4 regions of the Paenibacillus sp. FW101-FHT12H11 genome follow, and region 4 is predicted to be linked to each of the others. Evidence: riboswitches for the same ligand, from Rfam matches in the RefSeq annotation. Region 4 holds a riboswitch; each other region holds the start of a gene.
What was found. A riboswitch is a leader RNA that binds a small molecule or an ion and turns the genes downstream of it on or off. The one in region 4 is predicted to bind cyclic di-AMP.
Positions count from the first base shown of each region.

Region 1: another riboswitch for cyclic di-AMP. It lies ahead of AC3WTJ_RS14040 (APC family permease); the one in region 4 lies ahead of AC3WTJ_RS18460 (KamA family radical SAM protein).
Region 2: another riboswitch for cyclic di-AMP. It lies ahead of AC3WTJ_RS23900 (hypothetical protein); the one in region 4 lies ahead of AC3WTJ_RS18460 (KamA family radical SAM protein).
Region 3: another riboswitch for cyclic di-AMP. It lies ahead of AC3WTJ_RS27750 (CAP domain-containing protein); the one in region 4 lies ahead of AC3WTJ_RS18460 (KamA family radical SAM protein).

Region 1 is NZ_JBYTCO010000004.1:89,813-93,066, reverse strand. Features, by position in the region: gene AC3WTJ_RS14040 (APC family permease) at 1-1,625, opposite strand, end outside; cyclic di-AMP (ydaO/yuaA leader) riboswitch at 1,723-1,883, opposite strand; gene AC3WTJ_RS14035 (NAD(P)/FAD-dependent oxidoreductase) at 2,069-3,254, opposite strand, start outside.
Region 2 is NZ_JBYTCO010000007.1:306,422-309,675, forward strand. Features, by position in the region: gene AC3WTJ_RS23895 (alpha/beta hydrolase) at 46-876, shown strand; cyclic di-AMP (ydaO/yuaA leader) riboswitch at 935-1,073, shown strand; gene AC3WTJ_RS23900 (hypothetical protein) at 1,157-1,540, shown strand; gene AC3WTJ_RS23905 (alpha/beta fold hydrolase) at 1,592-2,455, opposite strand; gene gudD (glucarate dehydratase) at 2,630-3,254, shown strand, end outside.
Region 3 is NZ_JBYTCO010000009.1:351,316-354,569, forward strand. Features, by position in the region: gene AC3WTJ_RS27735 (Ger(x)C family spore germination protein) at 1-30, shown strand, start outside; gene AC3WTJ_RS27740 (hypothetical protein) at 27-254, shown strand; gene AC3WTJ_RS27745 (GerAB/ArcD/ProY family transporter) at 271-1,347, shown strand; gene AC3WTJ_RS27750 (CAP domain-containing protein) at 1,411-2,115, opposite strand; cyclic di-AMP (ydaO/yuaA leader) riboswitch at 2,120-2,255, opposite strand; gene AC3WTJ_RS27755 (alpha/beta-type small acid-soluble spore protein) at 2,435-2,668, shown strand; gene AC3WTJ_RS27760 (ATP-dependent DNA ligase) at 2,722-3,254, opposite strand, start outside.
Region 4 is NZ_JBYTCO010000005.1:373,202-376,455, reverse strand. Features, by position in the region: gene AC3WTJ_RS18465 (hypothetical protein) at 1-128, opposite strand, end outside; gene AC3WTJ_RS18460 (KamA family radical SAM protein) at 238-1,395, opposite strand; cyclic di-AMP (ydaO/yuaA leader) riboswitch at 1,626-1,761, opposite strand; gene AC3WTJ_RS18455 (TrkH family potassium uptake protein) at 1,883-3,238, opposite strand.

The sequences.
Region 1 (3,254 bases), on a different contig from region 4:
CGGTAACGGGATTTGAACACGACAAGCCGAACACCCGGATCCCACTTATCCCATTTCTCCTGCATCGCTTCTTCATCCTCATCCGAAAACGAGACGTAGAAGGCAATGACATTGGGAGATAAAGATTTGGCATAGTTCAAAGACTGCGCCACTACGCGGTGAATACCCGCAACAGGAACAATGATCACAGGTTCTTTAATGCATACGCGTTCTTGCGTGATATCAATGCGCAGTTGTTTGGCTACATCATCATAGTGATTGCTGATTTTGGTTATTCCCCAAAGCAATAGCGGCGTCACAATAATAACAATCCAAGCGCCTTCACTAAATTTGGTGATACAGAAAATAATAAGAACGGCAAGGGAAACGATTCCCCCTAACCCATTAATAACGAACTTGCCGATCCAGCCGGCCGGTCGTTCTCTGAACCATTTGCGGACCAAACCGCTTTGGGCCAGGGTAAAAGATAAAAAGACGCCAATCGCATAAAGTGGAATAAGTGCATCGGTTTTCCCTTTGAAAATGACGAGCAAGATACTTGCCAAAACACCTAACGTTATGATCCCGTAGTGAAACGACAACCGATCTCCCCGGTACGAGAACATGCGCGGAAAGTTTTTATCCTGAGCCATGATGGATGCCAAGATCGGAAATCCGTTGAAGCTCGTATTCGCAGCCAATACCAGAATCAGCATGGTGCCAATCTGTGTGGCATAATACATGGCGCCACGGCCAAACGCCTGCTCCGTAACCATCGACAAGACCGAAGTATGCCCGTGCGGATCAGGTGCAATGCCATAACCCAAGCTCAGCAAGGTGACGCCCCCGAAGACAATCGCCAGCAGCGTACCGAGCGAAGCCAAGGTTTTCTTGGCATTCTTGACAGATGGCGTACGGAAATGCGGCACCGCATCGGAAATCGCCTCGATCCCTGTCACGGCCGAGCATCCTGATGAAAAAGCTTTTAGAATTACAAACAATGTCAATGAGCTCGTCATCGAGCTGGGAACAACTTGGAATTCATGCATATTCATGGATCCTGTCAGCATATCGAAGATCCCTTTGCCGATCAGCAGTAAGATACACAGGATAAAAAAGTACGTTGGAATCGCGAACACCGTTCCGGATTCAGAAGTCCCCCGCAAATTCAGCCACACCATCAACCAGACAAGCACTAGGGCTATGGGGACAATATAAGGCACTGTAACCGGGAAGGCCGACGTTATCGCCTGCACGCCTGCTGAAATCGAAACCGCAACGGTTAACGTGTAATCAATCAGCAGTGAAACTCCGGTGAGCCTTCCCGACATCATGCCCAAATTTTCCTTGGCCACCATGTAAGCTCCGCCGCCCATTGGATAGGCCTCAATCACTTGGCGATAACTTAATACAAGAAGCATGATTAAAGCAATAATCGAGATTGCAATCGGCAATGAGAAAGCAAAAGCAGCAACCCCTACAGTTGCAAGCTCTAGCAAAATTTGCTCCGTGCCATAGGCTACCGAAGACAAGGCATCTGATGACAGGATAGGCAGAGCCTTCCATACCTGCATTTTCTCAGATTCCAGCTCCGCTGATTTCAGCGGTTTGCCGAATACAATCTTTTTCAATGAGTCACTTGTCATGCTGTGAAATTCCTCCAAATAACCTAGTTTTCAGCTTGATTTCCCTTTTTTGGGCGCAAAAAAACACAAGGATAGACCTTGTGCTTAGCCACATGTTCTCCTTTCTCACGACCGCTTACGAGGTTAGCTGACGGGTTCGGGCTGCGAGAAATCTGCCCTAAAGGTAACTGCCGCATGCGACAAAACACACCTTACTCACCCCGTTGAAACCTATGGTTCCCCCGCTTTTCTGATAAGAAAATTAAGCGAAATATTCAACTGTTAACGTACGAGTTGATACTACTCTCTTATTGGCTCATAGTAAAGGAGAGAATAATCTTAAAAAAGATTATTCCCTCCCCACATTCATTTGATAATCCGCTTACAATGGTATAATCCTTTCAGTATCTCTGTTTTACTAGCTTATTGTCTGATTCATTGGATTTTAGGGTGTTTTAGCAAAATTAATTTCTCACATGACGCTTTCTAGTGGCTTGTTTTTGCTTGAAAATCATCTTTTTGAAGATGAGTGGGATACCGCCAATGAGAAATAAATAGCGGGCATCGATTATTTTTTTGAGGATTGCGGCCAGCCTGCCTTTCACTTTTTTGACCTTGAGGATGCCAATCGCTTCTCCGCGACCAAGCGAGGCGACCGTGCCTTTGTAATCGTAGGCAAAAGGTCTTAATGGCTTTCCACGCAGTGAATAAAATAAATTTTTGGCTGTGTTACATCCCTGTTGGACGGCGATTTGGGCATTGGCGGGGTATGGCGTGCCTTCCGGGCTCATGACAATCGAGCAATCTCCCGTAATAAAAACATCAGGAAACTGCAAGGAACGCAAGTAGTCATCCACCTTGACCCTGCCGCGTTGGACGTGGAAGCCCGCATCTTGCAGCAAGGAATTCCCGCGGACACCTCCCGACCAAATGACCGTGCCGGCAGGAATGAATTGGCCGTCTCCCAGCAGCACACCGCCGGGTTCGCATGCCTTGATGGCGGTAGATAGTTTATATTGAACCCCTTTGCGGCGCATCACGTCCATGCCGTATTCCACGAGATCATTCGGCAGTCCGGGCGGCAAAGCAGTAGGCGATGCTTCGATATTGATGATCTGAACCAGGGAAGGATCGACGTCAAACATTTGGCAAAGATCAGGAATCCGGTCGGCCAACTCTCCAACAAACTCCGTGCCTGTGAAACCTGCGCCACCAACAACGATCGTCAAATATTCCTTATGCTTGGAATCCAATTTATATTTTGCGAACATATACTGCGTATGCTGACGAATGAAGCGAACACTATTAATGCTGTTGATTGTCATCGCATACTCGCGCAATCCCGGAATTCCAAAGGTTTCCGTCTCACTCCCAAGCCCCACGACCAAATAGTCGTAGGTGAGGACTTCGTCCGCCAGAACCACCTTTTTTTCCTCAGGTACAATCTGCTGAACCGTCGCTTTGATGAAATGAATTTTCCGCTCATCGATCAGATCCTTAATGTCTACACGGGCATTCTCATGATGATCCGTGCCAGCTGCCGGCATGTGCAGATGTGTCGTCATGTAGTGATAGTCGTGTTTGTTCACCAGCGTGACCGCCACTTCATCTGCTTTGATCAGCTTCTGCAGCCTTATTGCCGTTACAAGC
Region 2 (3,254 bases), on a different contig from region 4:
GAGTAATAGTTTGACGTCAAACTATATAACGAGGAGGAGCTTATCATGAAAGATTACACAAAAGATTTGCCGGATCATCGTGTGAAATATATCGGAGAAAATGATCTATTTGTAGAAATTTTCGAGGGAGTTGAGCTACAGAAGGGAGCTTCAAAAAGACCTCCGCTTTTATTTGTACACGGTGCCTACACGGGCAGTTGGATGTGGAGCAAATACATCCCACACTTTATAAACAGGGGATGGAATTGTTATGTTATGAATTTGAGAGGGCACTACAAAAGTAGAGTGCTCGATTTGACAAATGTCACATTCGAAGATTATTTGGAGGATATCAAAGAGGTTTTGGCCGAGTGTAAGGCTCCACCAATTCTCATAGGATTTAGCATGGGAGGAATTTTGAGCCAAAAGCTGGCTGAAACCATCGAACTTGCAGGTTTAGTGGTGATCGATACAAGCATAAGCAAGGAAGTTTATGAAGCTGTACCCTACAAAGAAATAGCTGCTATGACAACAGGCGTTTTAATGCCTGCACCATCCCGAGATGAGAATTCCAGTATAGATGAATCAGCAGATGACATTGATTTTCAGAGAAAGTATATAACGGTGGAGTCATTAAAAGCATTTAACGATTTTTATTTTTCATTGGGAGTAAGCGGTGGAATATCGATAGACAGCAGTTTGATGATTCATCCAGCCTTGGTTATTAAAGCCATTAATAGTGAAGAGGATGACCGGAGGGGAAAGGCGACAGCGGACCTTCTCCATGCTGAATATACAGGATTTAGGGAAACGACTCACACCGGATTGCTAGTTGGGCAAAGATATATGGAAGTAGTAGATCGGATCATGATTTGGTTACAAGGGATGCATGACTAAGGACATAGAATAGATAAGAAAATATTACTATTGCTTCTCCTCATACATTGGAGTAAATTGATAAAATACGCTTAATTCTTTAGATTAAAGAAGCGGGGGAACCAAGTTTCCTGGGGTGAGTACACATGTAAAGTGTTAGGGTTAACTTTCAACCCGAATCCGTCAGCTAACTTCGTCAGCGTAGAAAGAATGGATAGAAACATTTAATGGAACTATGTGATTTAAGGTTCTATTCCCTCGCTTCCTTTTTCTCTTCTAGAGAAAATAGGAGGAACTAGACATGCTGCTTATGAAAGTAACCAAAGAATGGAAGAATTTTCTCCCTTGGAAGAGAGCCAACGATTCTGTACAGCGTCAACAGGAGATTCTTCATTTAAAACAGCGGTTGGAAGCGTACGACATTCAATTTCCGAATTTGGCTTACCAACCATCAGACGTCGAAACACAGACGCTAATGGAAATTAGCAAAACGGTCGCTCAAAACAATGAGCTGCTTTACCAACTTAGCTCGGAAAAGGAATTAGCGGTTGAACAATCGCTAGCCCATCGCGTCGGAACCACGCTCCAAATTTTACAGGATCACCTCAGCTTTATCGTAACCATGGCGCATATTTTCAGTGGCCCGTATCCTTGCCTAAGAGCGTACATCAGCCATACCATTTAACGATCTTCAACAATAGTGAAGGAGCTTGCCTGGCGGCAGCTCCTTTTTCGTTTATTTAAGTGAATAGATACGGCCAAAAAAGCGCGTGATAAGCTCCGCAACTTGCTGGCTTTGCTCTTCCAGAACAAAATGGCCCCCGCATAAAAAGTGAGTTTCCACACACGTTAATAGTTCTCCGAAAGCAAGAGCCCCTTGCACCGTAAAAATAAAATCATTTTTGCCCCAGGTTATGAGCGTAGGAGGTTGATAAGTTCGCAAGTACTGCTGCCAAACAGGGTATTGTTCGACGTTGGTCCGATAATCGTAGCCCAATTCCAACTGGATTTGGCTATTCCCGGGTCGATCCAAAAATAACTGGTCCATTAAATAACCATCGGGACTAATCCGGTAGGGATGACACACGCCCGTAACATACTGCATTTTTGTAAAATGAAAGGTTGCAAGCTGAGCAAAGGCCGCTTCGGTTGCAGGATTTCGATTCGCCCAGAGAGCTTTGAAGAGATCGAACGGTTCCCCTAAGCCGTTTTCACTGACTACGGCATTTTGAATAACGAATCCTAGAATACGGTGCGGATTCCGAACGGCCAGTCTGAACCCGATAGGACCTCCATAGTCATGGGTGTACAATATATATTGGGAAATGCCGAGATTATCAATTAACTTTTCAATCAGAATGGATAGATTCTCGAAGGTGTAAGCAAATTCTTCTGTGGAAGGCATACTGCTATTTCCGTATCCAAGATAGTCAGGAGCAATGAGATGAAAGTGGTCTGTGAGTTGAGGAATTAAATCCCTGAACATATGGGATGAGCTTGGAAAACCATGAAGAAGGATGATGGTTGGGTTGTATGGACTCCCGGCTTGGCGAAAAAATAACTCCCAACCGTCAATCTTCATTTTTTTATAATGTACCATAATGTCAACTTCCTCTCCGGCGAGCGCATACTATTCCCTAACAAAAATATGTGAATATGAGTTATTTAAGTACTTAGGAGCTAGAGGACGTGGTACAATTTAATTTAAGGTAAGCTAATTAGTTGTTATCTTCATTAAACTGGTATTCATCCACATGAAAGGGAGAGATCAGCCATGAAACAAGAACTGCTAAATGAGCCATCGAGAAATCAAGCTTCCAGCACGCCAATCATTACCGAACTAAAAGTAATTCCAGTTGCAGGGCATGATAGCATGCTCTTCAATCTTAGTGGAGCGCATGCTCCATTCTTTACACGTAACATCGTAATTCTCAAAGACAGTGCAGGTCATACGGGCGTAGGTGAAGTACCGGGCGGCGAGAATATTCGTAAAACGCTTGAAGACGCGTGCCCACTGGTTATCGGTCAATCGATCGGCCAATACAATAACATTCTTACGAAAGTTCGCAAGCAATTCGCTGATCGGGATCAGGGAGGACGCGGTTTGCAGACTTTTGATCTACGCATCACGATACATGCCGTTACGGCATTGGAAGCAGCACTACTCGATCTCTTAGGTAAATTCCTGGATGTTCCGGTTGCAGCACTGCTAGGAGAAGGTCAACAGCGCGATAAAGTAGAGATGTTAGGCTACTTGTTCTATGTCGGGGATCGGAATCGGACAAACCTTCCGTATCTGGGCGCTGAGAATGCAGCGAATGATTGGTTTCGACTGCGTAATGAGGAAGCGCTTACACCCGAAGCCGTCGTGAAACTTGCCGAAGCAGCGTATCAACGAT
Region 3 (3,254 bases), on a different contig from region 4:
AAAGATAAGGACGAGGAGTATACCAAATGACATCCAAAGACATTCCCCTATGCATGGCCGCGTGCTTGATCATCACAGTCTTTCAGTGGTTTCGCTTGAAAAACAGACCGGCCAAAGAGAAAGCGGCTTATCTCTCTATTATAGCCTTATGCTGGATGCTAGCGATCGCTTTAGTCATGAATCCGAGTATGCCGGGTCCGACGCAGCTGGTAAATTACATTTTCTACCCTCTCGGTAAACTCTTAGATCATTAAAGGAGCAATTACGGACATGCAGATTGGCGGGAAACAATTATTCTGGATGATCTTGACCATGCAGCTGGGGATGACCATTTTACTGACCATAAATCCATCTATCCAAACTGCAAAGCAAGACGCTTGGCTTTCAACCGTTTGCGCAACCGGAATAGGTGCAGGGGTCGCTTATGTTTGCTCACGGCTCAGTGTATATCATCCAGGGCAAACCATCGTAGAATTCTCCAAGAAATTATTTGGTCGATACATTGGCTATATGGTTATGGTGGTGTATTTCATCTACTGGTATAGCGTGCTTGCGATCATCATAAGGCAATACGCAGAGTTCATTGTTGCGACTATTCTTCCCAAAACTCCGATCCTTGTTCCGATGTTAGCCATGCTCCTCGTAGCGATCTATGTAACCTTCTCGGGCTTAGAGGTTATCGCGAGATGCTGCGAAATTTTAGGGCCCTTAACTTTACTTGGGATTGCTATTCCTCTCTTGCTGAGCCTAAAAAATATCCATATTAACAATATCCTTCCCTTCTATGTGGATACCGGTGCGATGACAATCCTAAAAGGAGCGCTGCCCACTTCAACATTTCTTGGGGATTGCATCCTTCTGCTCGTCATCATGGGCTTTCTTTCAAAGCCTCAAGCTGGGGTGAAACCAGCCATACTCGGAGTGGCTGCGGCTGGTCTGTTAACAAGCATTTCGACTTTCTTAATCCTTTCGGTATTCGGACACATCGCCGCGTCGGGCCAAACGTATCCTTACTTTAATCTGATCCGTTATATCTCCTATTTCGACTTTTTTCAAAACCTCGATTCCTTTGTTATCGCCATCTGGATCATTAGTGTGTTCACCAAAGTGTCTCTCTACTTATTCGTTTGCACTTATGGAACAGCTCAAAGCTTCGGTTTTAAAAAATGGCGACGTATGATTTGGTTCGTAGCACCGGTTATCGCGCTGATTACCTTGATTCCTCGGGACTTTATCGATAGTTCCGTGGTATTTCCACAAAAAATCGCGATCCCTTATTTATTACCCATCCATGGGATCATACTGCCACTCTTGATGTGGGGGGTAGCCAAGTTGAAATATAAATAAAGCCCTTGCGAAATCCCACCTGGGAAATCACAAGGGCTGTTTTTTAAAACTCGCTATAGAGCCTTAGTTGCTGATGAATTCCTGCACCCATTCTCCGTTATAATAGGCAACGCCGATTTTCGTGTAATTAGGGTTCAAAATATTTTCACGGTGGCCCGTGCTGTTCATCCAGGCTTCCATGACCGCCTCTGGTGTAGGTTGTCCTTTGGCAATGTTCTCACCTGCATAGGAATAAGGAATGCCATAAGTGCTCATCATATCAAAAGGTGACCCATAAGTCGGCGATGTATGATCAAAATAGTCGTTGTTGTACATATCTTTGGCTTTATCCAGCGCCATAGCTGTAAGTGCACTGTCACTGGTTAGCGCTTGTAGTCCAGCATTTGCTCGCTCCTGGTTAACTAATGTAACAACTTGGCTGGCAAAAGCGGATTGCGCAGATGTAGCTGGCGTTGATGGTGTTTCTGGAGCAGCTGGTGAAGATGGAGCAGGCGCTGACGGGGCTGGTGTTTGAGAGCCTCCGCTTGTCCCTGTGCTGCCAGGAAGGTTCAACGTCATCCCAGGCCAGATCACGTCCGGGTTGGCAACCTGAGGGTTCGCCTGAATCAGTGAAGTGAGGCTCACGCCATACTTCTGGGAGATCAACCACATGGTATCGTTGCCTGACACCGTGTACGTGGCGGATGCCGCCATGGCTCCACTGGAACTCATAAGGACGCTCAGTCCGATAGCACCGGTTACGACTAGCTGTTTATAACGTTTCAACATAAAAATCTCTCCTTTTTGCGGCCTGCGAGGTTAGCTGTCGGATTCGGGTCAAAGAGTAATCACCCGGTCGCTTTCATTGCGACTTCACCCCAAAGAATGGGTCCCCCGTGCTTTCTAAGAAGCTTCGGCCTTCTAAGTTTTTTGACCATAATCGATCTTTCCGATTGTAACACGGGGTTTTTCCGAAAACATGCCGCAAAATTTTCCAACGCTTTGTGAAAGCGCAATCATCGTGCTGTAAAAAAAATTTCCAACACCATGAATAAAAAACCATAACTTCCACAAAATACTCATACACCAAATAAAGGAGCGAATCCAAATGGCTAGCAGTAGAAGCAATACATTACTTGTGCAACAAGCAAAATCAGCTCTTGAGCAAATGAAATACGAGGTCGCTCAGGAACTAGGTATTCAGATTCCTCAGGACGGGTATTATGGCTACATGGCTACTCGTGATACCGGCGCAATCGGCGGACACATTACGAGAAGATTGATTCAAATCGCCGAGCAACAGCTAAGCGGCAGCAGCACAGGTAATTTTAGACGCATGTAATGTACAAAAAAAAGACTGCACCACCACTTCCTCCTTGGTGATCCAGTCTTTTTTTACATCACAAATTCCATGAAAACCGGCGAACGAAGCCTTCCGTTTCTCGTCCAGTTTTTCGTCTTGATTTTGGCCATTAGCCGCGGTTCCATATAAGCAAAATGATTGTCCTCTTTGTAGACTAAGCGGTGCTTCACGCCATCAAGCGCCTTCTGATGCAGAGGCGTTACCCCGGTCTCAATCACCCCAACCGGAATTTTCAAACCATTCGCTGAATCAATGGACGCCAGCAAAGCAAAATTATTTTTCCTGTAACCAGAAATATAAACATCTGCATAAGTCCAGTTAATCACTTTTTGCCATTGCCTGGAGCGTTTGTTGCTCTCGTACTTGAAATTTTCTTTTTTCGACTTCAAAATGATGCCTTCAAGCCCATCCTGCCGGATTTTCTCAAAATAATCCACCGCTTTACCCTCATAAACCTTCACCCTTTTGTACCTGTCAGTCTCGATGAAAGCTTGCTCCAACAGCTCCTTGCGTTTAAGCAAGGGTAATTCAGTGACATCAATTCCCTTGTATTTTAAAATATCAA
Region 4 (3,254 bases):
TCTTGCCGTCTTGTCTTGGCATTTAGCCGACCGCTTACATTATTTTCCTTCTTATATTCGATTTCTTTTAATTTTAAGTAATCGATTCTTTCTTTTATTTCTTCTAACATAGCGTATGTGGTTAGCATAACTTCCCTCCCCAAAAAAATCTATATCACTTAATTTGTACGTCTAATAAACAAGAGGAGCCCCTAAATTGACAGACTCCTCCAAGATGATCTTCTTTATTCTTTTGGCTTAATGTAAAGGCAAGTCTGGAAGATCATTTGCAGAGATCACACTGGTTGCTATTTTCTTTGGTCTGTTCCAAAGTTCTTTACTTCCAGGTAGATCATCGAACCAAGCAGCGTCATCAGGGCAATCTAATATGATAAATTTTCCATATTGCTGATCGCGTGACTGATGATATTTTAAATATGCCTTGCCATCTTCAATTGCTAGTATTTCAATTTTACCAGATGTGTGACTCATGGATAGTCTCACTCTTTTCCCAAGACCGGATGTTAAAGACTTCGCACTTTCAACTAGCCGGTATACTCTTTCTAAAGGTAATACAAACTCTCTATTACCGGCAACAGGACGATTTATAAAAAAATAATACGGCGTTACTCCTGCCCATGATAACTTATCAAGTAATTCAGCTAGGACCAGAGGATCATCGTTAATTCCTTTAAGCACAGGGGTCTGATTGACAACGATTGCGCCTGCATTATGTAAAGCTTCAAAAGCTCTTTTTGCCTCTTTAGTAATTTCTCTTGGGTGATTAATATGTGCCATCACATAAATACGCTTATCGACTGTAGAATATGTTCTTATAAGTTCAAGTAAAGCTTCGTCTTCATAAATCCTCATTGGATTAAAAACAGGAATTTTAGAACCTAACCGAATAATTTCTACATGGTCAATTTTACGTAATTGTTCAATTATTTTCCTGAGTTTCGATGTTGCTAGAATTAAACTATCTCCGCCAGTCAGCAATACATTATTAATTTCAGGATGGCTCTCAATATATGCCAATCCGGGATCAACATTTGTAACTGCTTCTTTCACGTCATTTCGAAACAGCCTTTTGCGGAAGCAATATCGGCAATAGGCACCGCACACTTCAGAAACTAGTAATAAGGCAGTTGTTTTATATTTATGTTGACAACCAGGGACAACATAGTTTGTGTCTTCATCAGAAGCGTCCCAACGTCCATACTCCGATAATTCACCTTCATTAGGGATGATTAGCTTTTTTATCGGATCGTTCGGGTCAGACCAATCAATCAAATTCAAGTAATAATCATTCACACGAAATACGAATTTTTCCGTAATTGCTTTCAGTTTACTTCGTTCCTGTTCTGGAATCTCCGTGATTTTATCAATATCGGTAATATATTTCGGCTGTGCCATAGATGATCCTCCTCGAAAAGCAAATATTCGTTTTTTTGGATGCTTAATTATTCTAAACGATATCCTCCTTTGTCTAGATGGTCATGGATGGGTGTAATAAGACAAATAAAATAGACCCGCATGACGGAGTAGATCGTAAAATAAATACGATCTACTCCGTTATGAACAGGCCTAATTAAACAACAAGACCCGTTCTACGGGTCAAAAATGCAATTATTTGCATAATAAAAAACTGACCCATCCACTGCTGACGAGGTTAGCTGCCGGGCTCGGGAAAGATGGTTCCCTACATGAAGATTCGCCCCAGAAAATTGGTTCCCCCGCTTTCCAGAATTTATCAATCCGGAAATTAAGCGTAGTTTTATATTACACAACAATGTTGTATTCGTCAAACATCACACGAAAATTTTCATTACTATAAAATCTAATGTAAAAAGTAAGGAGTGTTAGTTTACTTGTTATATCAAAAAATGAAAACCGATTTGCTTCACCCAATCATTAATTTTTCTTCAACATATCGATAAGGCTGCTTTTTTATGGATTGAGAAAAGGAAAATGCAAGAGTTAATGGACCTAATCGACCAATGAACATTGTAATCATGATGATGATTTTCCCAATTGGAGAAAGTTCATAGGTCAGCCCCATTGACATACCTACTGTGCCAAAAGCAGAGGTAACCTCAAACAATATTTCTAAAAAATCCTTCTGTAATTTATGTTCGGTTAAAGTAAGCAAAAATGCGGAGCTAAGCACCACAAATAGGGATATGATGATGACTGCCAACGCGCGAAGGACCAAATCTTGAACTATTCTTCTCTGAAAAAGCTGAAGTTCTTCCCTCCCACGAACAATTGTCAACACCGCTAACACTAATATTGCAAAGGTACTCGTTTTAATTCCACCACCTGTAGAACCAGAAGAAGCTCCTACGAACATTAAAAAAATCATAAAGAACTGTGAAGCCGCCATCATTGAGGCAATATCAATTGTGTTAAACCCTGCTGTTCGAGGTACTACTCCTTGAAAGAAGCTTGCCCATAACTTCTCAGATAAGCTGAGATTTCCAAATGTTTTGGGATTAGCTATTTCGATAAAGAATATAACTAGTACCCCTAATACAATTAATATAACCGTAGTCGTCAAAACAACCTTTGTATTAAGAGATAGTTTGCTCCAGCTTTTTTTGTCATACACATCTAAAACAACTGTAAAACCGATGCCACCCAGTATAAACAACAAAGCGATCGTGATGTTCACCGTCGGATCTCCGACATACCTGCTTAGACTATCGGACCACAAGGCAAAGCCTGCATTATTGAAAGCTGAGATGGAATGGAAAATGCCATAATAGATAGCGCGTGCAGCCCCAAGGTCATTCGACCAGCGAAGAGTCAGTATTAATGCCCCTAAGGATTCTATTATCAAAGCGATCATAAAAATACCCAATATGAGTCTAACGACCCCTTGAGGCGATGACGAATTTGTTGATTGCTGTATCAGTAGTCTCTCTTTTAAACCAATTTTTTTCCCCATAATAATAGCCATTAACACGCCAAAGGTCATGAATCCTAAACCACCAATTTGAATCAAAATCATGATGACGACCTCGCCAAATGTTGAAAATGCAACAGGTGTATCAACAACAATTAACCCCGTTACACAAACTGCTGATGTGGAAGTAAATAGTGCGTTTAAAAAACTAACACGCTGTCCATTCGCAGCTGAAACAGGAAAGTAAAGAAGAACAGCACCGATTAATATTATTAATGCAAAACCAATTATTATAATCCTAGGAGTGGTTAACTTAAATTCCGATACTTTCATTTTACTCTTTTGATCCATCCATCAACATACTCCT